Regions from separate parts of the Paenibacillus sp. FSL R5-0928 genome, predicted to be linked through region 2. Evidence: predicted binding sites of a transcription regulator. Region 2 holds the regulator's gene; the other holds the start of a gene.
What was found. Region 2 encodes CtsR, which represses protease genes until heat stress. Its sites were predicted from a motif close to ATGGTCAATAAAGGTCAAACA; they were not measured.
Positions count from the first base shown of each region.

Region 1: the regulator CtsR is predicted to act here: its motif matches at 9,580-9,600, upstream of clpP (ATP-dependent Clp endopeptidase proteolytic subunit ClpP).

Region 1 is NZ_CP150225.1:182,625-195,111, reverse strand. It holds gene rnr (ribonuclease R) at 1-1,171, opposite strand, end outside; gene secG (preprotein translocase subunit SecG) at 1,526-1,759, opposite strand; gene eno (phosphopyruvate hydratase) at 1,991-3,277, opposite strand; gene gpmI (2,3-bisphosphoglycerate-independent phosphoglycerate mutase) at 3,351-4,895, opposite strand; gene tpiA (triose-phosphate isomerase) at 4,897-5,649, opposite strand; gene MKZ16_RS00925 (phosphoglycerate kinase) at 5,676-6,857, opposite strand; gene gap (type I glyceraldehyde-3-phosphate dehydrogenase) at 6,974-7,984, opposite strand; gene MKZ16_RS00915 (sugar-binding domain-containing protein) at 8,098-9,150, opposite strand; tRNA gene MKZ16_RS00910 (tRNA-Arg) at 9,419-9,493, shown strand; gene clpP (ATP-dependent Clp endopeptidase proteolytic subunit ClpP) at 9,687-10,283, shown strand; gene MKZ16_RS00900 (GDSL-type esterase/lipase family protein) at 10,373-11,011, opposite strand; gene MKZ16_RS00895 (DUF4163 domain-containing protein) at 11,123-12,226, opposite strand; gene MKZ16_RS00890 (SIMPL domain-containing protein) at 12,353-12,487, opposite strand, start outside.
Region 2 is NZ_CP150225.1:6,527,771-6,540,257, reverse strand. It holds rRNA gene MKZ16_RS29820 (23S ribosomal RNA) at 1-1,751, shown strand, start outside; rRNA gene rrf (5S ribosomal RNA) at 1,881-1,997, shown strand; gene MKZ16_RS29810 (GNAT family N-acetyltransferase) at 2,419-3,591, shown strand; gene MKZ16_RS29805 (CtsR family transcriptional regulator) at 3,886-4,347, shown strand; gene MKZ16_RS29800 (UvrB/UvrC motif-containing protein) at 4,378-4,902, shown strand; gene MKZ16_RS29795 (protein arginine kinase) at 4,931-5,995, shown strand; gene clpC (ATP-dependent protease ATP-binding subunit ClpC) at 6,031-8,499, shown strand; gene radA (DNA repair protein RadA) at 8,686-10,053, shown strand; gene disA (DNA integrity scanning diadenylate cyclase DisA) at 10,067-11,143, shown strand; gene pssA (CDP-diacylglycerol--serine O-phosphatidyltransferase) at 11,208-11,945, shown strand; gene MKZ16_RS29770 (PIN/TRAM domain-containing protein) at 12,123-12,487, shown strand, end outside.

The DNA of each region.
Region 1 (12,487 bases), 850 kb from region 2:
GACTATAACGTTCCAGCAGCTCTGGATCTTCGTCTTCGAGAATTTTACGAACATTGGAGTAAGTCATTCTCTCTTTGGTGCGAATCACGCTCGTAAAGACATCGTGCTTCACAACCTTCATTTGCTCGTTAAATTCCATTTCACAGGACATTGTTAACCGGTCTACCTGTGGATTCAAGCTGCAAATCCCGTTCGATAGACGGTGCGGCAGCATCGGAATAACCCGGTCTACTAAATACACACTACAACCGCGATCATAGGCTTCTTTATCCAGCTCAGAGCCTTCACGCACATAATAACCTACGTCTGCTATATGGACGCCCAACTTGTAATGTCCATTCTCCAAGCGCTGTACGTTTACCGCATCATCCAAATCCTTAGCATCTTCGCCATCAATCGTAACAATGTTCAGTCCGCGCAGGTCGCGTCTTCCTTGCTCCGCAATCTCCTCTTCTGTAATTGAATCAGGAGCGCTATCGGCTTCATCCAGTACTTCAGCTGGAAATGCCTCAGGTAATTGATGTTTGCGGATAATGGAAAGAATATCAACACCCGGATCATCCTTATGTCCGAGAATCTCAATAATTTCACCTTCTGCCGCTGCTCGGCCTTCCGGATAACTCACAATACGCACAACGACCTTTTGACCATCAACAGCACCTTTAAAGGATTGCTTCGGAATAAAAATATCACGATTAATCCGCTTATCATCAGGCAGCACAAAACCATAGGTCTCCAGGTTCTGAAATACACCTACCGTCTGCAACACGCCACGTTTTACAATACGTACTACTTCGCCTTCCATACGTCCGCCGGACGGACTTTTAGAGGTAATACGAATCAGAACGATATCGCCATTCATAGCTCCCTTAAGATCATTTGCATGGATATATACGTCAGGATGATCACGATCATCCGGGATTAGAAAAGCAAAACCCTTCGCATGTGCTTGTAAACGTCCACGCAGCAAATCCATCCGTTCTGGCACGCCATAACGTGCAGTACGGGTTAATACAATTCTTCCATCCTGCTCTAATTCAATCAGCAGTTCCTCGAACTTTTTAAACCCCTCGCTATCCTCTAGAGCAAAATGACTCACCAGCTCTTCATAAGTCATTGGTTTATATGCAGTTTCCCGCATGAAATCGAGTAATATTTCTTGTGTTATCATGTTCGTCACCCCAGCCCTCCGCGGCTTCAAGCCGCTGGCAAATATGTATATCTTGTTCTGCCCTGCAGTAATGCCAAGTAAATTTTACCTTTACTACTTCATACCCTAGTATACACGAAATCAATCCTGCGCATCCCTGTTACTGTCATCCAAAGGTTAACACAGTACAAAATTTCCTTTAAATGCTGAAATACATCCATGCCGACTTCAGGTTTACTTCCTATCGATCCAGCCTTTTTCTTTGCGAATATGAAAAGAAAAGCACCCTTAGGTGCTTTTTAACTCCTTTTAATATAACAAAAAAGCCTCCGCTCTATTCCATTTAGAACAGAGCGAGGGCTTACGGTAGATCTTTTAGTCGATTAGAACTGCAGCTAGAATCGCCATGATAAAGAAACCAGCAGCAAGTCCAACAGTTACACGTTGTAGTACGAGCTCCATACCACGAGCTTTTGTTTTACCAAAGAGATGCTCAGCACCGCCAGAGATGGCACCGGAAAGACCCGCGCTTTTCCCCTTTTGCAGAAGAACGACCGCAATAAGACCGACGGAAAAAATCAGGAGCACAACTTTCAAAAAGATATCCATTCACTTCCACCTCCTACGCCTAAGCATCACTATCTATGGTAATTTAGGTTATCACGATACATAAACAGTATTCTTATTTTATCATAGCGCTGTCGGTAATACAACAGCTTAGACTGTTAAGTCGTAGCTTTTCTTGCAAGATAAGGATAAACCTATTGAAGTCTATCTTCTTCAAATCATAAAAAAGACCCGCCATAACGGCGGGTCTTAGAAGTCTGCTATAAAAGCAGATTATCTTTTGAGGTTGTAGAAGGATTTCAGGCCGTTGTATTGAGCCAATTCACCCAACTCATCTTCGATGCGAAGCAATTGGTTGTATTTAGCAACACGGTCTGTACGGGAAGGAGCACCTGTTTTGATTTGACCAGCATTAGTCGCAACAGCGATGTCAGCGATTGTGCTATCTTCGGATTCACCGGAACGGTGGGAGATAACTGCTGTGTAACCAGCACGTTTAGCCATTTCGATAGCATCAAAAGTTTCAGTCAATGTACCAATTTGGTTAACCTTAACCAAGATGGAGTTACCGATACCTTTTTCGATACCTGTTGCAAGACGCTCAGTGTTAGTTACGAACAAGTCGTCACCAACCAATTGGACTTTGTCGCCCAATTTTTCAGTAAGCAATTTCCAGCCATCCCAGTCGTCTTCGGACATACCGTCTTCGATTGTGATGATAGGATATTTTTCAACCCATGAAGCAAGAAGGTCAACATACTCAGCGGAAGTGTAAGATTTACCTTCGCCAGCAAGGGTGTATTTACCGTCTTTGTAGAACTCAGTGGAAGCAACGTCCATACCCAAGAATACGTCAACACCTGGTTTGTAACCAGCTTTTTCAATAGCTTCGATGATTGTAGTGATTGCTTCTTCATTCGAACCAAGGTTCGGTGCGAAACCACCTTCGTCACCAACAGCTGTGTTCAGGCCTTTGGATTGAAGTACGGATTTCAAGTTGTGGAAGATTTCAGCACCTGTGCGAAGAGCTTCTTTGAAGCTTGGAGCTCCTACAGGAAGAACCATGAACTCTTGAACGTCGATGTTGTTATCCGCATGCTCACCACCATTGATGATGTTCATCATTGGTACTGGAAGAGTTTTAGCGTTGAATCCGCCCAGGTATACGTACAAAGGAATATCCAAAGCTGCTGCAGCTGCACGAGCTACTGCCATGGATACAGCTAGGATTGCGTTAGCGCCCAATTTACCTTTGTTAGGAGTTCCGTCCAAAGTAATCATCAATTTGTCGATGCCCACTTGGTCAAGAGCGTCCATACCGATAACTTCTGGAGCGATGATTTCATTTACGTTCTCAACAGCTTTCAGAACGCCTTTACCCATGTAACGGGATTTGTCGCCATCACGAAGTTCTACAGCTTCGTGGGCACCAGTGGAAGCGCCGGAAGGAACGATAGCGCGGCCTTTAGCACCGGATTCCAGATAAACGTCAACCTCTACTGTAGGGTTACCACGGGAGTCAAGGACTTCGCGAGCATATACATCAGAAATAATAGTCATGTAAGTTAATCTCCTTTTAACATTGTTTTGGTCTTACTTGTATAGCTTAAAATCAAAGGCGTTATACCTTACCTTACTTACGGCTAGCAATCATGGATTGTCCGGTCATTTCCGCAGGTTGAGGAAGTCCCATCAAATCTAGGATTGTTGGTGCTACGTCTGCAAGAATACCGGATTCACGCAATACAACATTCTCAGTAGTCACGATGAACGGAACAGGATTGGTTGTATGAGCTGTGAACGGGCGACCGTTCTCGTCAAATACCATATCTGCATTACCATGGTCAGCGATAATAATTGCAACGCCACCTTTGGCAACAACCGCATCCACTACTTTACCCACACACTCATCCGTCACTTCTACAGCCTTGATTGTTGGTTCCAGCATGCCGGAGTGTCCAACCATATCAGGATTGGCAAAGTTAAGAATGATAGCATCCTGTCTTTCCGCTTCGATTTCCGCTACGCAGGCTGCAGCCACTTCGTATGCGCTCATCTCAGGTTGAAGATCATAGGTTGCCACTTTAGGAGAGTTGATTAAGATCCGGGTTTCACCAGGAAGCTCCTCGTCACGTCCACCGCTGAAGAAGAAGGTTACATGCGGATATTTTTCAGTTTCCGCGATGCGCAGTTGCTTCTTGTTTTGTTGAACAAGCACTTCACCCAATGTGTTATCCAGGTTCTTCGGTGAGTAGGCTACATAACCTTGTACCGTTTCGCTGAAAGTAGTTAGGCATACGAAGTGCAGGTTTTGCGGGAACAAAGGACCACGGTCGAAACCGCGGAAATCTTGATTCGTGAACACTTGTGACAATTGAATAGCACGGTCAGGACGGAAGTTGAGGAACACGACGGAATCGCCGCTCTCTACTGCCGTTACAGGTTTGCCTTCACTGTCTACAATTACACTAGGTTCAACGAATTCATCAAATACCGAGTTTTCATAAGATGAAGTGATGGCTTGCACAGCATCCGTGTATTTAGGACCTTCACCATAAACCATAGCACGGTAGGCTTTCTCTACACGTTCCCAACGTTTATCACGATCCATTGCGTAATAACGTCCGGACACCGTTGCAATTGTACCCACGCCAATCTCTTCGATTTTAGCTACTAGATCTTGGACAAACTTCTTCCCACTATCAGGAGCTACGTCACGGCCGTCCATAAAAGCATGGATATACACTTCATGCATATCTTCTTTTTTAGCCAGGTCAAGCATAGCAAACAGGTGGTTAATATGGCTATGTACCCCTCCGTCGGATACAAGCGCATATAGGTGAAGCTTTTTGCCAGTGTTCTTAGCATTTCTCACTGCACTAACCAGGGTTTCGTTATCGAAGAACTCGCCCTCGCGGATCGATTTATCGATACGAGTCAAATCCTGATAAACGATCCGGCCTGCACCAATATTCAAATGCCCTACTTCGGAGTTGCCCATTTGCCCTTCCGGAAGGCCTACAGCTTCACCGCAAGCAGTGAGTGTAGTGTTAGGATATTGTTTCAGGTAACGGTCATAGTTAGGTTTGTTGGCTTGAGCAACGGCATTACCTTCTGTCGTTCCACGCAAACCAAAACCATCCATGATGATCAAAGCTACGGGTTTTGGAGCTGACATCTTACTTCGCCCCCTCAACCAATTGAACGAAGGAATCCGGTTGTAAGCTGGCACCGCCAACAAGCGCACCATCGATGTCGCTTTGGCCCATGTACTCAGTTACATTCTCAGGCTTCACGCTGCCGCCGTATTGAATACGAACAGCTTCAGCTGTTGCTGCATCATACAGATCTTTTACAAGACTGCGGATGTAAGCAATAACTTCGTTAGCATCTTGGGAAGTGGAAGATTTACCTGTGCCAATAGCCCAGATAGGTTCGTATGCAATAACAACTTTTGCTGCTTGCTCGGCACTAAGACCTTGGAATGCAGCTTCAGTTTGTACTTTACATACTGCTTTAGTTTGATCAGCTTCACGCTCTTCGAGCTTTTCGCCAACACATACGATAGGAGTAATTCCGTGACGGAATGCAGCATGCATTTTCTTATTCACGATTTCATCCGTTTCGCCAAAATAAGCACGACGCTCAGAGTGGCCAATGATAACATAGTCCACACCAAGATCACTTAGCATTACACCACTGATCTCGCCTGTGTAAGCACCGTTATCTTCAAAGTGTAGGTTTTGTGCACCAATCTTGATGTTAGTACCTTTTGCAGCTGCTACAAGTGCAGGCAGGTTAGTAAATGGAGCGCAGATTACAGTCTCAACGCCTTCTACTTCTGCTTTGCCTTTAATTTCAGCAATAAAGCTTTCTGCTTCAGGAACTGTTTTGAACATTTTCCAGTTACCTGCAATAATAGGTGTTCTCATGACTTATGTTGCCTCCTTCTTAGGTCTTACTTATCGTTCAGTGCTTCTACGCCAGGAAGCGCCTTGCCTTCCATGAACTCAAGGGATGCACCGCCACCAGTGGAGATATGATCCATTTGATCAGCCAGGTGGAATTTCTCTGCTGCTGCTGCGGAATCTCCGCCACCAATAACAGTGTAACCTTCAGTAGTTGCACAAGCTTTTGCTACTGCAAGTGTACCTTCAGCGAATTTATCGATTTCGAATACGCCCATAGGTCCATTCCAGACAACCAGCTTGGAGTTCTTGATAATATCGGCATAAAGTTCACGAGTCTTAGGTCCGATATCAAGTCCTTCCCAACCTTCTGGGATTTCATTGTAATCAACGATCTTAGTGTTAGCGTCAGCACCAAATTTATCAGCAACAACAACATCAACAGGAAGCATGAAGTTTTTACCAAGTGCTTTTGCTTTTTCGATGAATCCAAGAGCAACGTCAAGTTTGTCGTTGTCTACTAGTGATTTACCGATTTCAAAGCCTTGTGCTTTAGTGAATGTATAAGACAATCCACCGCCGATCAGGACGTTATCAGCCAAAGACAACAAGTTATCAATAACATCAATCTTGTCTTTAACTTTCGAACCACCGATGATCGCAGTGAAAGGACGTTCTGGGTTAGAAAGAGCTTTACCAAGAACGGACAATTCTTTCTCCATCAAAAGACCGGATACAGCCGGCAGGAAATGAGCGATACCTTCTGTCGATGCATGTGCACGGTGAGCCGCGCCAAACGCATCATTAACAAACAAATCAGCCAGTTCAGCGAATTGTTTAGCCAGTTCAGGATCGTTTTTCTCTTCACCTGGGTAGAAGCGAACATTCTCAAGTACAAGTACGTCGCCTTCGCCTAGCTCAGCGATTTTTGCTTTTACAGCTTCGCCAATTGCTTCGTCAGCTTTAGCTACTGGTTTCCCAAGAAGCTCGGACAGACGTTCAGCAGCAGTAGTCAAACGCATGGAATCTACGAATTCGCCTTTAGGACGACCCATATGACTCGCAAGAATGATCTTTGCACCGTTCTCGATCAAATATTTAATGGTTGGAAGTGTTTCGCGAATACGAGTATCATCAGTAATTTTACCGTCTTCTACAGGTACGTTGAAATCCACGCGTACAAATACGCGCTTACCCTTTACTTCTACATCACGGACGCTTTTTTTGTTCATGATTAATTCCTCCACACCCAAAATTGTTTCTAGCAGGAAACAAGAAATACATTTAGAAAGAGCGGAAACAAGGAATTTCTGTTTCCGCTCTATAGATGTTGCTTATATCAAGTCAATTACTTAGCGATTTTAGCGAATTTCTCCAAAGTACGAACCAATTGTGCAGTGTAGGACATTTCATTGTCATACCAAGCAACAGTTTTAACCAGTTGTTTGTCGCCAACAGTCAATACTTTAGTTTGTGTAGCATCGAACAGGGATCCGAAAGTCATACCTTTGATGTCAGAAGATACGATTTCATCTTCAGTGTAACCATAAGTGTCTGGATCGGAAGCTGCTTTCATTGCTGCGTTGATTTCTTCAACAGTAACGCTCTTATCAAGAACAGTTACAAGCTCAGTCAGGGAACCAGTTGCAACTGGAACACGTTGAGCTGCACCATCCAATTTACCTTTAAGTTCTGGAATAACCAGACCGATTGCTTTAGCAGCACCAGTAGTGTTAGGAATGATGTTCTCAGCTGCTGCACGAGCGCGTCTGAAGTCACCTTTAGCATGTGGAGCATCCAAAGTGTTTTGGTCGCCAGTGTAAGCATGAATTGTAGTCATCAAGCCTTCAACGATACCGAACTTGTCGTTCAGTACTTTTGCCATTGGAGCTAGGCAGTTAGTTGTGCAAGATGCGCCGGAAATAACAGTCTCAGTACCATCAAGAATGTCATCGTTAACGTTGTAAACGACAGTTTTCATGTCGCCAGTAGCTGGAGCGGAGATAACTACTTTCTTAGCTCCACCTTTCAAGTGTTTTTCAGCTGCTTCTTTAGTTGTGAAGAAACCTGTGCACTCAAGTACGATATCAACGCCTAGGTCGCCCCATGGCAATTCTTCAGGGTTGCGGTTAGCAAGAACCTTAACTTCTTTACCATTGACTTTGAAGAAGCCATCATGCACTTCAACATCACCTTGGAATTTACCTTGAGTTGTATCATATTTAAGCAAATGAGCAAGCATCTTAGCGTCAGTCAAATCGTTGATTGCTACCACTTCGATACCTTCTACATTTTGAATACGGCGGAAAGCAAGGCGTCCAATACGTCCAAAACCGTTAATTCCAACTTTTACACTCATTGAATAGTTCCTCCTAGAATTCGTTTTATTTATTCAAAACAGACGGTGAGGTCTGTCATGACAACAATGTTAAGTATGATGCAAGAAGTATGTTATTGCCTGCAATCTAAAAACTACGAAGATAGCTGTAGTTGATTGTCAATTTCCTTGCCTATTTCTACTGCGGCAGCCTCGTCCGTGACGAGAATATTCTCCTGCCCGAAACGCAGCATGGCATGAATGGCTTTGGCCTTGGGTTTGCCTCCTGCAATACCGATGACTTTCTCTGTCCGAATAATATCTTCTAGACGTAGACCCATCGTAAGCATGGTATGGACAACCTGACCCTCTTCATTGAAATAATAGCCAAAAGATTCGGCCACTGCCCCTTCACCCTGGATTTCCGAGACTGTAGCCTCGTCCAGTTTGCGGCGGCGGGTCATTTCAATGGCATCCCCAATCCCATGTACAATAATACGCGAACTGCGGATGGTTTGTACAATCTCTCCAATATTAGAGTCAAGTGCCAGCGATTGGTATGCATCCCCACTAAGCAAATCAGGGACATGCAACAACCGGTAGTTGGCTCCAACCCGCTTTGCCATTGTTGAGGCAATCGTGTTGGCTTGAATCTCCATACTCTCTCCTAATCCTCCACGCGCCGGAACAAACCAAGCGTTCTTATAGGAAAGGGACAACGGCGGTGTCAGTTGATCAGCCATATCGGCAAGCGTCGATCCACCTGTGACGGCAACTGTATCATCTGCGCGAAGTATACTCAGCAGCGCTTTCGCACCCGCCCGGCCAAGCTCTCGTTTGGTGAACGGCGATGACTCACAATCACCCGGTACTACAATAACTTTATCCAGACCATACGTTGCTCGAATTTTCTCTTCCAGCTCATCCAGACCAAATAGGCTCTTAACAACCGGCTCTAGCAAATCAAGCAGTCTACGTCCAGCAGCGCTAATGCGCATGCCAACACTCTCGATCTCAATAAGCCCTTGCGATTTCAGAAGATCCGTCTCGGCACGCAGTACCCGCTCAGTCATATCTAGCGAAGCGGCTAGCGTTCTGCGCCCAATAATATCGGACAGCATGATCTGATGAAGAATCGTGTACCGTCTCTTAAGGGTTTCCATGAGATCAGGCAGAAGCTGCTTTTGGATATCTAATAAATTACGCATACTTTCACTCCTGCAACTTCGTCTTCCTCTATTCCCTTGTTCATGGTCTCAAAACGTCCCGGGTAAACTTTTTAAGTCCCACCCATATTCTAACCAAATATTGCTCGAAGCGCAAGTCTTCCGAGAGTAGAATTCTCAAGCACTTGTCTTCTTATACATTAATAAGGTCAGAAAAAGATATAGCGCCCGATGCCTGCCCCTAGAGCGCTTGTCCAGTATTAATATTACATTGCAATTGTGTAAAAATTGTATTATAATCATTTTTGTTGCGCCCGTGGTCCAATGGATATGACGTAGGCCTCCGAAGCCTGAGATCCAAGTTCGATTCTTGGCGGGCGCGCCATTAATTTCATTTTTGCACATAATTTAGTAGTGCCTATACTACTACTTAACCAAAGAGCCGCTTGTCGGCTCTTTTTTTCGAATATAAGTTTGACTTTCTTTGACTTTTTGTTTGAATTTGTTTATCATGTGGGTAATACGGCAAGAGTAAAAATGAATACATTTGAAGAACCAATATCAAGGAGGTTTTCCACGTGAGTTATATTCCTATGGTAGTAGAACAGAGCAACCGCGGCGAGCGCGCTTATGACATCTATTCCCGCCTGCTGAAGGACCGCATCATTTTCCTTGGAACGGAGGTTAATGACGTGGTAGCCAATTCTATCATCGCACAAATGCTGTTCTTGGCTGCCGAAGATCCTGACAAGGACATTCACCTTTACGTGAATAGCCCAGGCGGTTCCATTACTGCAGGTATGGCTATTTTTGATACAATGCAGTACATTAAACCAGACGTTTCCACCATCTGTGTGGGTATGGCAGCTTCCATGGGAGCTTTCCTGCTAAACGCTGGCGCGAAAGGCAAACGTTTCGCACTGCCTAACAGCGAGATCATGATCCACCAGCCTCTGGGTGGTGCTCAAGGTCAAGCAACGGACATTGAAATCCGTGCCCGCCGCATCCTCAAATTGCGCGATAAGCTGAACCGTATTCTAGCAGAACGTACGGGTCAACCTCTAGAACGTATTGAGAAGGATACAGATCGCGACTACTTCATGACTGCTGCAGACGCGGCTGAATACGGTATCGTAGATAAAGTAATCGAGAAGACATTGCCTAGCGGTGTGTAAGCTATAAAGTAAAAATATAAAGAGGCTGTGCCCTAACCATAACGGATAGGGCACAGCCTCTTTATATTTTATAGAAGACCTAAATCCAATCAATTCAGCCCTCCATAACCTAGTGCATCCAGCTTCTCGGCAATTACGCGATAACCCCGGCCATTCGGATGCAAATGATCAATGGATAACAACCCTCTCTCATTTCCTGCGAACTCACTGTAAATCGAAGCAAATCCACATACTCGGCTGCTGTACTGTGCTGCGTATTGATTAAACTGTCTGACCCACTCTGTCGCACCAACCACCTGAGGATAGGGATTATATAATCCCACAATTCTAATGATATAAGGTCTACGCGTCCTCGCCTTCAATTGTATAAGGATATTCATAATTGCAGAGAAATTTTGTTTGCATTCCTGAAGCGATCTGCGCAGTTGTGCGGATAAGTTCCCTTGCTGTCTTGCTGCTGATTTGGCCGCGTGAATCAAATCATTACCACCGATAGACACAGTGATGATATCGGCTTCTCGAACGGCCTCACGCATCATGGAATTTCCGCGCAGCCGCTGCTCCAGCTCTGAAGTAGTCATTCCGTTCACGCCTAAATTCGTAGAGGCTACAGCAGTCCGCAGTCTCCCTTCTGCCATTCTACGGTACACCGGAACAAAACCGTTACCTGGCAGAGCACCAAATCCAGTCGTCAAGGAATCGCCAATTGCAGTATATTGGTAGCCCATAGCTCTCCCCCGTTCATAAACTAGTTACTCCCTTTAGTATATGAACTAGAGACAACTCCGGTAAGGGGGAGATGCCTTGTGCTGACATTAGCGGAGACGAGGTATCTCCATTTATTTCATGCCAGCAAACGGGCTGCTGCCATCCGGCAAAAGCTCTTTGAAACTAAAGGTATACTCAGGGAAGCCTGCAGCATACGCTGTGTACTCATATAATTGGAAGAACAGAACAACCTTGTCATCCTTCAGATAGAAATATTTCTCCGTATTCAATCCGTTGAATCCTCCCAAATAACTATCCTCTGCCTTCAGCAGCTTGCTCAGCTTAGCATTCAGCTGTTTTTTGTAGTTTGGATTAGCTCCAAACAGGTCGCCCAACAATAGACGTTTACCATCTTTAAGCGAGAAGGTGAATGCCTCACGGTTAGTCATTCCATGAGCGCCGCCCGTATCGCTATACTGATGCATCACTATGCTGATCACACCATTCTGATTGTAGGTCACTACATAACCTGAATCATAGGTGTATTTGGGCTCTGCTCCATCTCGATCGGAGATATCCTGTTCTGCACCCGCCGCGAATTTCATAACACTTTCCTTCAAAGTATTATTAATAGCTTGTTGCGCACTGGAATTGCCCAATCCACTGATCTTCGGATAATCAAGCTGAATAAAAGCTTCTGTCCGATCTTTAGCATAAGTTTCCGTGGTTACCGTCAGCGCGTTCTGCGGTCTGTTCACCACATTCAGCTTACTGGCGGCCCGACTCCAATCTACCTTATAACCCATATAATCATTTAACAATCCTGATGGAACATAGAGGCGATTATTAATTAACTTCCCTTCATACTCTCGAATGAAATAGTTATTCACCCACACAGAAGTACCGTAACTGGATAACATCAACTTCGCCTTGGCCGATCCTTTTCCAATCATGTACGCATTTTCCTTCTTATCATACGCAAGCGGTAATCCCAACACATCTCGCATAAAAGTTATGGGAATCCAGGCCTGTCCTTCCTTCAAAATACCTTCCTGTAACGAATTTATCCCGTTTGCCTTTAAAACGATACGCGAATCAGTAGCTTTATTCTCCGTTTTACTAGCTGCTGCATAACCCGTTTCGCTGGGCAGCAGACCTCCACCAAACAATAAACCTGCCGACATCAGACCTATGCCCCATTTGCGTACTGATTCTTTTGAAATAATATTCATCATCTTATTTTTCCTCTCCTTTCCAATTTATTAAACAGAATCGTAGAGAACTTACACAAAAAAAGAGGCGCCCCCCACTATTACTAGTGGAAGATCACCTCTCCTCTCTGCATTCACCTTGTTCTGATACTATTTCAATTCATACATTACGCTTAGCTGAGTTGTAACTTTAACTACACCAGGTTGCACGGATGTGCTTGCACCAGCATCTGCTGCAGCCATATTCATTTTTAGATTCTGTTCAAAATAAACCGGAGTGATATC
Region 2 (12,487 bases):
TGTAACGGGGCTAAACACACCACCGAAGCTATGGCTAGATACGTATGTATCTGGGGTAGGGGAGCGTTGTGTAGGGGTTGAAGGTGTACTGAAAAGAGCGCTGGACACTACACAAGTGAGAATGCCGGTATGAGTAACGAAAAGATCAGTGAGAATCTGATCCGCCGAAAGCCCAAGGTTTCCTGAGGAAGGCTCGTCCGCTCAGGGTAAGTCGGGACCTAAGGCGAGGCCGAAAGGCGTAGTCGAAGGACAACAGTTTGAAATTACTGTACCACCGTAATCCGCTATGAGCGATGGGGTGACGCAGGAGGGTAGTGACGCGGACTGATGGATGTCCGTCTAAGCAGTGAGGCTGATGTGTAGGCAAATCCGCACATCATTAAGGCTGGGCTGTGATGGGGAGCGAAAATTATAGTAGCGAAGGTCATGATCTCACACTGCCAAGAAAAGCCTCTAGCCAGGAGAAGGTGCCCGTACCGCAAACCGACACAGGTAGGCGAGAAGAGAATTCTAAGGCGCGCGGAAGAACTCTCGTTAAGGAACTCGGCAAAATGACCCCGTAACTTCGGGAGAAGGGGTGCCCCGGTAGTGTGAATAGCACGAGGGGGCCGCAGTGAAAAGGCCCAAGCGACTGTTTAGCAAAAACACAGGTCTGTGCGAAGCCGCAAGGCGAAGTATACGGGCTGACGCCTGCCCGGTGCTGGAAGGTTAAGGGGAGTGGTTAGGGGTAACCCGAAGCTATGAACCGAAGCCCCAGTAAACGGCGGCCGTAACTATAACGGTCCTAAGGTAGCGAAATTCCTTGTCAGGTAAATTCTGACCCGCACGAATGGCGTAACGACTTGGGCGCTGTCTCAACGAGAGATCCGGTGAAATTTTAATACCTGTGAAGATGCAGGTTACCCGCGACAAGACGGAAAGACCCCATGGAGCTTTACTGCAGCTTGATATTGAATTTGGGTACGATCTGTACAGGATAGGTGGGAGCCGTAGAAATCGGAGCGCAAGCTTCGGTGGAGGCGCCGTTGGGATACCACCCTGATCGTATCTAGGTTCTAACCTAGTACCCTTATCGGGTACGGGGACCGTGTCAGGCGGGCAGTTTGACTGGGGCGGTCGCCTCCTAAAGAGTAACGGAGGCGTTCCAAGGTTCCCTCAGAATGGTTGGAAATCATTCGCAGAGTGCAAAGGCATAAGGGAGCTTGACTGCGAGACCTACAAGTCGAGCAGGGACGAAAGTCGGACTTAGTGATCCGGTGGTACCGCATGGAAGGGCCATCGCTCAACGGATAAAAGCTACCCTGGGGATAACAGGCTTATCTCCCCCAAGAGTCCACATCGACGGGGAGGTTTGGCACCTCGATGTCGGCTCATCGCATCCTGGGGCTGAAGTAGGTCCCAAGGGTTGGGCTGTTCGCCCATTAAAGCGGTACGCGAGCTGGGTTCAGAACGTCGTGAGACAGTTCGGTCCCTATCTGTCGTGGGCGCAGGAAATTTGAGAGGAGCTGTCCTTAGTACGAGAGGACCGGGATGGACGTACCGCTGGTGCACCAGTTGTTCCGCCAGGAGCATGGCTGGGTAGCTACGTACGGACGGGATAAGCGCTGAAAGCATCTAAGCGTGAAGCCCCCCTCAAGATGAGATTTCCCAATTAGTAAGACCCCTTGAAGACGACGAGGTAGATAGGTTGGAGGTGGAAGTGCAGCAATGCATGGAGCTGACCAATACTAATCGGTCGAGGGCTTATCCTATACTTAGAATGCAGATTCGTTTCGGATTCAGTTTTCAGGCGATTAAGCCTGTAACACGCTTAGAAATTCATTGTCACTTCTGGTGATGAACCGAATTTCACGCGGCAGCGTCTGTTTCACAGACGCATGTTTGGTGGCGATAGCGGAGGGGTTCCACGCGTACCCATCCCGAACACGACCGTTAAGCCCTCCAGCGCCGATGGTACTTGGACCGAAGGGTCCTGGGAGAGTAGGACGTTGCCAAGCACAAATAGACCACTGTTGATAACTCGACAGTGGCTTTTTTGCGTCTATTATAGATTGTGGAAAACTTGTGGATAATTCATTGGAATTTGCAGAAAACTTACGCACATGTGGATAGATGATTAAAAGGCAAAAAATCACCGAATGGTGTGGATTAAGTACATATTTATGTAGATCTGTCAACAGAAAACCTAAGTAATACACGGGTTGCTGTGGATATAGTCGGATTTATGTGGATAGAGGGATTGATAAGTGGATAATTATTTTAACTTGAATAGGACAAGATTACAAGACTATTTTTGAAACTGCTTAAAGCTGTGGATAACTAAAAAAAGTTCGAAAAATATCCTTATAATTCGCACACAATACACTCTCTTGTTATACTAACCATAAAAGTAAATTCATAAATGGTGAGGTGAGTTTTGTGGATATCAGACAGTTGCACTCAGAAGAGTTTAATCTAAGCATGGATTTATCTGAATATGCTTTTCAATACAAGCTGCCCAGTGAGAAAAGGGCTAATGCTAAGGAAAGATTTAAAGCAGAACGCGTATGGGGTGCTTTTGAAGAAGGTACTTTGGAAGCCAAACTTACTCTTCTTCCATTCCAAGTGTACATACAAGGTAGATTAGTACCTATGGGAGGGCTCGCTGGGGTAGCGACATGGCCAGAGAATCGCAGACAGGGACATGTGGCAAAGCTCCTAGCGCATACGCTGCAAACGATGAATGAGGCGGGGCAGACATTATCTTTTCTGCATCCGTTCTTGATCCCCTTTTATCGCAAATTTGGTTGGGAAGTTTATTGTGAATATAAGAAATACTCCATTCCTGTTGCCAAGTTTCCCAAGAAGGTTGAAGTTGAGGGCAAGGTAAGACGCGGTGTTAAAGATATCGTAGTATTGGACAACTTATACAATCGTTTTGCAGTTAGATATAACGGAACACTTAAGCGTGATTTGGACTGGTGGGAGAACTCTGTTCTGGATGATGAAGGTCAGACTGCGGTATTTTATTCACAGCTTGGGGAACCTGAAGGATACGTATTATATAAGATAGAAAATAGAGAACTGGTCATTGATGAATTTGTGTTTTTGAACGAACAGGCCCGGCAGGGGCTGTGGACATTTCTTGCGAATCACGATTCAATGGTGACCGGTGCATCGCTAAAACTGGTGCCATCCGATGATATGTTACCCTTTTTGCTGCCTGATCCGCGTATAGAGCAGGAGAACTATCCTTATTTTATGGCGCGTATTGTGAATGCTAAAGTATTTGTGGAGAGTTATTCTTTTAAGCGTCACAGCAGTCAGAAGAAACAGGTTATCTATATTGAAGATAAATATGCACCATGGAATGACGGGTTGTGGGAATGGACGGTCTCCGAAGAGGGAGCAGCAGCTTTCTTGCGTATAGAGGGTGAACGGGATGCAGCTGACTTAAGCTGTGATATTGGTACGCTGACGATTCTAATGTTTGGATATAAAAGCCCAGCAGAGCTGGCTCGTTATGGACGTGTGACTGGTAATCCGACGGCTCTGGAATGGCTCGAAGAAATCATACCGCAAGCTGAAACCGCACTTTTTGATCATTTTTAGAAAATAATTAGGCTCTCCCCTTCGAAAGATGCTGGGAGAGTTCTTTATTTCCGAATACATTCGCTGAAAAAAGTGAAAAATAAGAGAATCCTCTTGGAATTAGCACAGAATATGTTATAATATTAAAAAGTCAAAGAAAGTCAAAGTCAACGCACCTGATGACATACAGTGCGATCCTCTGAATTCGTGAAGTTTTCTTCAGACTTATATGAATGAAGTTCACTAATGAATGTCATTAAGGATGCGGGCCGCAAGCGATATTATGAAGCTTTAAAGAGCACTGGAGGATGAGTGATGCGCAATATCTCTGATATTATTGAACAATATCTGAAGAATATTTTGCATGAAAGTCCCGAAGGTACGGTGGAAATCCAGCGAAATGACCTGGCGGACCAGTTCTCATGCGTACCGTCACAGATCAATTATGTTATTAGTACACGCTTTACACTGGAAAAAGGCTATGTGGTGGAAAGTAAGCGTGGTGGCGGGGGATATATTCGTATTCAACGTTTTGAATTGCCGCCCAACGTGGCACTGCATGCCCATTTAAACCATACTATAGGTGGCGGGATAGATCAGAACGCTGCCGAAGGGTTGATTTATCAACTGGAGGAAGCTGGTTTTCTAAGCAAGCGTGAGGCGTGTCTTATGCGCGCTGCTGTTTCTCGGGATTGCCTAACGGTTAAGATTCCATATCGGGATGAGATTCGGGCCAAGATTATGAAGGCGATGTTAATCTCTTTGTTAGGCAAATAATTGTCAATCATAAGGGAGGGGCTTTCGCTTATGCAATGTCAGGAATGTGGCGTCAAGCCAGCAACACTCCATTTCACCAAGATCGTGAATGGAGAGAAGACAGAATTTCATATCTGCGAGAGCTGTGCGCGGGAGAAGGGTGAACTGATCCCGGGAACTGCTGGAGGATTCTCCATTCACAGCTTGCTGTCCGGTCTGCTTGATCTTGAAGGGGCCGGTAAGGAAAAGACGGCTGCTACGAAGACTACGCAGAGTCTGCAATGTGAGAATTGTGGGATGACGTACTCGCAGTTTAGCAAATTGGGTCGTTTTGGCTGCAGCTCCTGTTATAAATATTTTAACAGTGCACTGGACCCGCTCTTTAAACGGGTGCATGGCAGCACTTCGCATGTAGGCAAGATTCCCAAACGTGCTGGAGCACAGATTGTGTTCAAACGGCAAATTGATGAATTGAAGCTGGAATTACAGCAAAGTATCGCACAGGAGGAATTCGAAACTGCGGCAGAGCTGCGGGATCAAATTCGCCAACTTGAAAAAGAAATGGCACAAGAGTAAAGTCTTTGATATATAGGGGGGATATGACATGTCAAGTCTCCGATTTACTGAACAAGCGCTTAGTGATTGGATGCGCTCGGGAGGCAGTCACTCCGAGATTGTAATTAGCAGCCGTATGCGTATTGCACGTAACTTAGAGCATCTTCCATTCCCTATGCTTGCTTCCTTAGAGCAATCGGAAGAAGTATTAGAGCTGCTGGCCCCTGTGTTTCATGGGGAAACTGCTGCCGAATTCGGATCTTTTCAACTGATAAAGCTTGCTGAAGTGAATGAACTGGACAAAAAGGTATTGGTCGAGAAACATCTCATCAGTCCTAATCTGGCTAATGATTCACGTGGCGCAGCTGTGATATTAAATGAAGATGAGTCGGTCAGCATCATGATTAACGAAGAAGACCATCTGCGGATCCAATGTCTGTTCCCGGGTCTTCAGGTAAGAGAAGCATGGGAACGTGCGACAGCCATCGATGATATCTTCGAATCAGCTGTTAATTACGCTTTTGATGATAAAAGAGGATACTTGACCAGTTGTCCCACCAATGTGGGTACAGGGCTGCGTGCCTCAGTAATGCTGCATTTGCCAGCACTAGTAATGACCCAACAGATCAATCGCATATTGTCAGCAGTGAATCAAGTGGGATTGACTGTAAGAGGAATTTATGGTGAGGGCAGCGAAGCAGTAGGGAACATCTTTCAAATTTCCAATCAGATTACTCTCGGTCAAACGGAAAGTGAAATCATCGAGAACCTTCACAGTGTAGTCACCCAGATTATAGAGCATGAACGAAATGCCCGTGAAAGGCTGCTGGTAGATTCCGCTTTAAGAATTACAGACCGAGTGAAAAGATCTTATGGGATTTTGTGTTATGCAGCTCTAATGGAGCTTAAAGAATCCGCACAACGGCTGTCTGATGTGAGACTTGGGGTCGACCTTGGCATACTGGAAGGCCCTTCGATTTCCGTGCTTAATGAGCTTAACGTTAAGACACAGCCAGGATTTCTGCAAAAAATGTTCGGTGACGAGATGAACGCTACTGAACGGGATATGTATCGGGCGAAACTGCTCCGAGAAACACTGGGAACACAACATTAATATAGATATTTATTATTCATGGAGGTGCAGGAGATATGATGTTTGGAAGATTTACGGAACGCGCACAAAAAGTGCTAGCGCTAGCGCAGGAAGAAGCTGTTCGTTTAGGACACAACAATATTGGCACAGAACATATTTTGCTAGGACTTATTCGTGAAGGAGACGGCATTGCTGCTAAAGCATTAATCGCTTTGGGTCTGGGTCTTGAGAAAATCCAGGATGAAGTGGAGACACTGATTGGCAGAGGCCAAGAACAACCTACGAACATTGCTTATACTCCTCGCGCCAAAAAAGTAATCGAGTTGTCGATGGACGAAGCCCGCAAGCTGGGACATACGTATGTCGGCACTGAGCATATTCTGCTAGGACTTATTCGTGAAGGAGAAGGTGTCGCGGCTCGTGTGCTTAATAACCTCGGCATCAGCTTGAACAAAGCTCGTCAGCAAGTGCTTCAGCTTCTGGGAAGCAGCGAGGCTGCATCCAGTCATAGCGGAACACCTGCTAATGTCAGCACACCGACTCTAGACGGCCTAGCACGCGATTTGACGGCTTATGCGAAGGATGGCAACCTGGATCCAGTTATCGGTCGTAGCAAGGAAATTGAACGTGTTATTCAGGTACTGAGCCGCCGGACGAAGAACAACCCCGTGTTGATAGGTGAACCTGGGGTTGGTAAAACAGCTATTGCTGAAGGCTTGGCCCAAAAGATCATTAATAATGAAATTCCAGAAACACTGCGCGACAAACGCGTAATGACGCTCGATATGGGTTCTGTAGTGGCTGGTACTAAATATCGCGGTGAGTTTGAAGACCGCCTCAAGAAAATCATGGATGAGATTCGCCAAGCGGGGAATATCGTACTCTTTATCGATGAGCTTCATACGCTGATCGGTGCTGGTGGCGCAGAAGGTGCTATTGATGCATCTAACATTCTTAAGCCGGCTTTAGCCCGCGGAGAACTTCAGTGCATCGGTGCGACGACGCTGGATGAATATCGTAAATATATTGAAAAAGATGCAGCTTTGGAGCGCCGTTTCCAACCGATTACGGTGGATCAGCCATCTCCAGAAGAAGCGGTACAAATTCTATTTGGACTTCGCGATCGTTATGAAGCACATCACCGTGTGAAAATTACGGATGAAGCTATCGTGGAAGCTGTAAAGCTGTCTGATCGTTACATTCCGGATCGGTTCCTGCCGGATAAAGCCATTGACCTTATCGATGAAGCAGGGTCTAAAGTAAGGCTTCACTCTTACACTATCCCGCCAAATCTGAAGGAACTAGAAATGCGCTTGGATGATATCCGCAAGGAGAAGGATTCCGCTGTTCAGAGCCAAGAGTTTGAGAAAGCGGCTGCCCTGCGTGATACGGAGCAAAAAATCCGTGAAGAGCTTGATACGACTAAGAACCAGTGGAAAGAAAAACAAGGACGCACCGACTCTGAAGTTACACCTGAAGATATCGCACAGGTTGTCGCAAGCTGGACGGGGATCCCTGTAAGCAAGCTGAAGGAAGAAGAGACCGACCGTCTGCTTAACATGGAGGCTCTGCTGCATGAACGAGTGATTGGTCAGGACGAAGCTGTTAAGGCTGTCAGCCGGGCATTGCGCCGGGCGCGTGCGGGTCTTAAAGATCCGAAACGTCCAATGGGCTCGTTTATCTTCCTCGGTCCTACGGGTGTAGGTAAAACTGAGTTGGCACGTGCGCTTGCTGAAGCTATGTTCGGCGATGAAAATGCGGTCATTCGTATTGATATGTCGGAATACATGGAGAAGCACTCCACGTCCCGTTTAGTTGGTGCCCCTCCTGGATATGTCGGCTATGAAGAAGGCGGCCAATTAACAGAGAAGGTACGTCGTAAACCATACTCTGTAGTACTGCTTGATGAAATTGAAAAAGCGCATCCGGAAGTATTCAACATTTTGCTGCAAGTGCTTGAAGATGGTCGCCTTACCGACTCTAAAGGCCGGGTAGTTGACTTCCGTAATACACTTATCATTCTGACCTCTAACGTAGGCGCACAGGCAATCAAGAAGAATTCGACACTTGGATTCACGGCTGTGCAAGATGCAGGAGCAGAATACGGCAATATGAAGGGCAAGGTTATGGAAGAGCTCAAGAAGAGCTTCCGTCCAGAGTTCTTGAACCGGATCGACGAAATCATCGTCTTCCACTCACTCGATGAGAAACATATCGCTGAGATCGTTACGTTGATGTCTGATGAGCTCCGCAAGCGCCTGCGTGAATATGATGTTGATTTCGTACTCACGGATGCAGCGAAGGCCTTCTTGGCTAAAGAAGGTTATGACCCAGCCTTTGGTGCACGTCCATTGCGCCGGGCAATTCAGAAGCATATTGAGGACCGTCTTTCTGAGGAATTGTTGAGAGGAAATATCCAAAAGGGTGATTCCCTCAATATTGATGAGGTCGGCGGAGAACTTGTGGTGACTAAAGTGGACGCTCCAGTAGCGCCAGCGCTTGAAAAAGAAGTAGAATCCGAATAAAATAAACAAGGCTTTCGCTCCTTATTTATAGAGGAGCGGAAGCTTTTTTTATTGGAAATAGATCAATTTTAAATATACATTTAATGCAAATACCGAATGACCTTTCGTTAAAGGGGTAGAAATGGTAAACTTTCATTAGAAGAAAATGATCCGAATTGTAAACAGTTCGGACCGTAAGGAGAACAAATGGCTAAAGCAAAAACAAAATTTTTTTGCACCGACTGTGGATACGAATCGCCAAAATGGTTCGGGAAATGCCCAGGGTGCCAGGCTTGGAACTCCATGGTGGAGGAAACGGAAAGCGTAGTCAAAACACAGGGAATGAATGCCCCTATTTTTCATAGTAAAGAAAAGGCACAGTCGATCATAAGTATAGAAAGTGACAAGGAACCGCGCATACTGACAGGTATAGGTGAGCTTAACCGTGTTCTCGGTGGGGGGATCGTACCAGGATCGCTGGTACTAGTAGGGGGAGACCCAGGAATCGGTAAATCTACGCTCTTATTACAGACCTCGCACGCCCTTACAACACAGGGATTGCGAGTACTGTATATCTCGGGCGAAGAATCGGTAAGGCAAACTAAGCTGCGCGCGGATCGCCTCGATGCGTTGTCAACGGAGCTTTATGTACTATGTGAGACAAATATGGAAAGCATAGAAGAAGCGATCGAACAAATCCAGCCACAATTTCTTGTCATCGATTCTATTCAGACCGTATTTATGCCAGAAGTAACGAGTGCGCCAGGCAGCGTGACCCAGGTTCGGGAGTGTACGACAAGATTTATGCGTATCGCTAAGATTCGTGGAATTGCAACAGTTCTCGTTGGTCATGTTACCAAGGAAGGGGCTATTGCTGGACCACGGATGCTTGAACATATGGTGGACTGCGTGCTGTATTTTGAGGGTGAGCGGCATCATACGTATAGACTTTTGCGGGCTGTAAAAAACCGCTTTGGCTCTACGAATGAAATCGGCATTTTCGAAATGGGTGAAGCGGGGCTTACCGAAGTAGAGAATCCATCGGAGCTCTTTTTATCGGAACGTCCGCTTGGCGTGGCTGGTTCTACTGTGGTGGCTAGTATGGAGGGAACTAGACCTGTGCTTGTAGAACTTCAGGCACTTGTTGCTGCCACCCACTTCCCTTCCCCACGGCGAATGTGCACAGGCATGGATCACCAGCGGATGGCACTTATTATCGCTGTACTCGAGAAACGGATGGGCATGTTCCTGCAGAATCAGGATGCATACCTTAATGTTGCCGGGGGAGTAAAGCTGGATGAACCGGCGATTGATCTAGCTGTAGCTATTAGTATCGCCTCCAGTTTTCGTGATATTTCAACAAAACCTTACGACGTTTTCTTCGGAGAAGTAGGACTTACCGGTGAGGTAAGAGGCGTTTCGCGCGCGGAAATGCGCGTTAAGGAGGCCGCAAAGCTTGGCTTCCGGCGGGTGATTATGCCTGAGAAGAGCATGAAGGGATGGAAGCACCCGCAAGATATCCAGATTATTGGCGTCAGTACCGTAGCAGATGCACTATCGGTCGCGTTAGATTAGGGGGCACAGGGATATGAAAGAATATAACCAATTAGAGAATATGAATGATCTGCTCAGACTGGCGGCACCGGGTACACCTTTTCGGGAAGGTTTGGAGAATGTGCTGCGCGCTAAGACAGGGGCACTTATTGTCGTAGGGTACAGTCCTGAGGTGATGGACGTAGTGGATGGCGGATTCTCCATTAACTGCGATTTTTCGCCCAATTATTTATATGAGCTAGCTAAAATGGACGGAGCTATTATTCTAAGTGAGGATTTAAAGCGTATATTGTATGCTAATACACAACTTATACCGGATTCCTCTATCTCATCCATCGAGACGGGGATCCGTCACCGGACCGCGGAGCGGGTAGCCAAGCAAACGGGTAAGCTGGTGGTTTCCATTTCACAACGCCGCAATATCATCACGCTTTATCAAGGCTCGATACGTTATGCACTCAAAGAGATCGGCGCAATTTTGGCAAAGGCTAACCAAGCGATTCAGACACTCGAGAAGTATAAAGCAGTGCTCACGCAAGGACTGACGAATTTGTCAGCTTCAGAATATGAGGGCATTGTTACCGTTGCTGAAGTAGTGGGTGTTATCCAGCGTGTAGAGATGGTTCTGCGCATAAAAATGGAGATCAAACGTTATATCAACGAATTGGGCAACGAAGGACGCCTGATCAGCATGCAGATGGAAGAACTGGTTGGAAATACAGAGGAAGAAGCATGGCTTCTATACAGAGACTATGCTAAGGAAGAGCAGGAGGATAAAATCCGTGAAATTATCGCCGGTCTCAAACGGATAAGCGATGATGATTTGATGGATGACAACCATATTGCCCGTATACTGGGTTATTCTTCTACGGCAATTACCTCTGAAGAAGTGGTGACTCCACGTGGTTATCGCCTGCTTAACAAAATTCCGCGGCTTCCGAATGTGATCATTCACAATCTGGTGGAGCGGTTTGAAATGCTGCCTAATTTGATGTCCGCAAGCATAGCTGAATTGGATGAAGTGGACGGAATTGGGGAGGTGCGGGCCCGTAATATTCAGGATGGGCTCAAACGTTTACAGAAGCAAGTTCTTATTGACAGGCAAATGTAAATAACATACAATCACGTAATATTGGGGACGTTAAAGGCCAAAGTTAGAAAATTGAGGTGAAGAAATGATACAAAAATCAATTCCGAGTCTTTTTACGATAGGTAATTTGATGCTCGGAATGTTTGGTATCATGATGGCGTTTGACGGTAAGATTAGCATGGCCGCTATCATGGTTATTATTGCTATGCTGTTAGACGGCTTAGATGGTCGAGTAGCTCGCGCTCTAAAATGCGAAAGCGAATTTGGCAAGGAGCTGGACTCCTTATCTGATGTCGTTTCTTTCGGAGTCGCACCGGCCGTTATTTTGTACGTCTCAAGCCTGCAGGATTTGAACTCTGCATTAGGCTGGACAGTAACTGCGATTTTTCCGGTGTTTGGTGCTTTGCGCTTAGCCCGTTTTAATGTTCGTCCGGGGGTTCCGGGTTATTTTATCGGTTTGCCAATTCCTGCTGCAGGTGGTGTACTGGCCACATTAGCTCTTTTTAATAAAGATGTTTCGGCTCCGTTTATGATCGTTGCTACACTGCTCTTATCTTATTTGATGGTCAGCACTGTTAAATATCCTAATTTCAAAAAGATTGGATTGCCGAAAAAAGCGGTGGTTGGAGCGCCAGTGGTTATTGTTGTTGCAGTGGCTGTAGCTGTAGTGTTCCCAGAGCAAATCGCTAAGCTGATCTTTGTCTTACTTGGAATTTACGCACTATACGGCTTTAAGCAAAATATTGATCGGTTGACTGCCAGACGCCGTCATCGTCGTCGTAGCCGTTCAGAGGATAAAGTGTATCACTCCAAGAACGGTTAATCGGTCCATAAGGTAAGGTAACTGAATAAATTATGACCAAAGGTTTTGTCTTCCCTAAGGGATGGCAAAGCCTTTTTGCATTTCCAGCGCTACCCCAAGTTTATCGTCTTGAAAATTGGAACATACTGGTGAGGAATAGATCCATTTAGGATGAATAAAAAGGAGGTGCGTTAGGTTATGTGGAAAAAAGTGATTTTGTCTTTTGCCTTAATATGTGGTGCTTGGTCAGGTTTTTCGCTATACCATGCGCTCGAAAGAGGATTCCCCAAGGGGATGGAAAAGCTGGGTGAAAGCTTACCTGTAGAAGGAAGCATTTTATTTACGGTGCTGGGTGCCATTATTTTTTTGTTTGCGGGGTCTTTATGCGCGGAATGGGGAGGTTCAAAACTTCGGGAGGCGGTTCACTACTGTTCGCGTATTCCAATGAATGAATTAGCTGCAAGTGCAGCTGGGCTTACAGGGGGGCTTCTGTTATCTCTTCTGTTATACCCTGCAATGATCTGGCTTGGGAAAGCTGGGCAGCTGCTGCAAGTGCCAGCTAC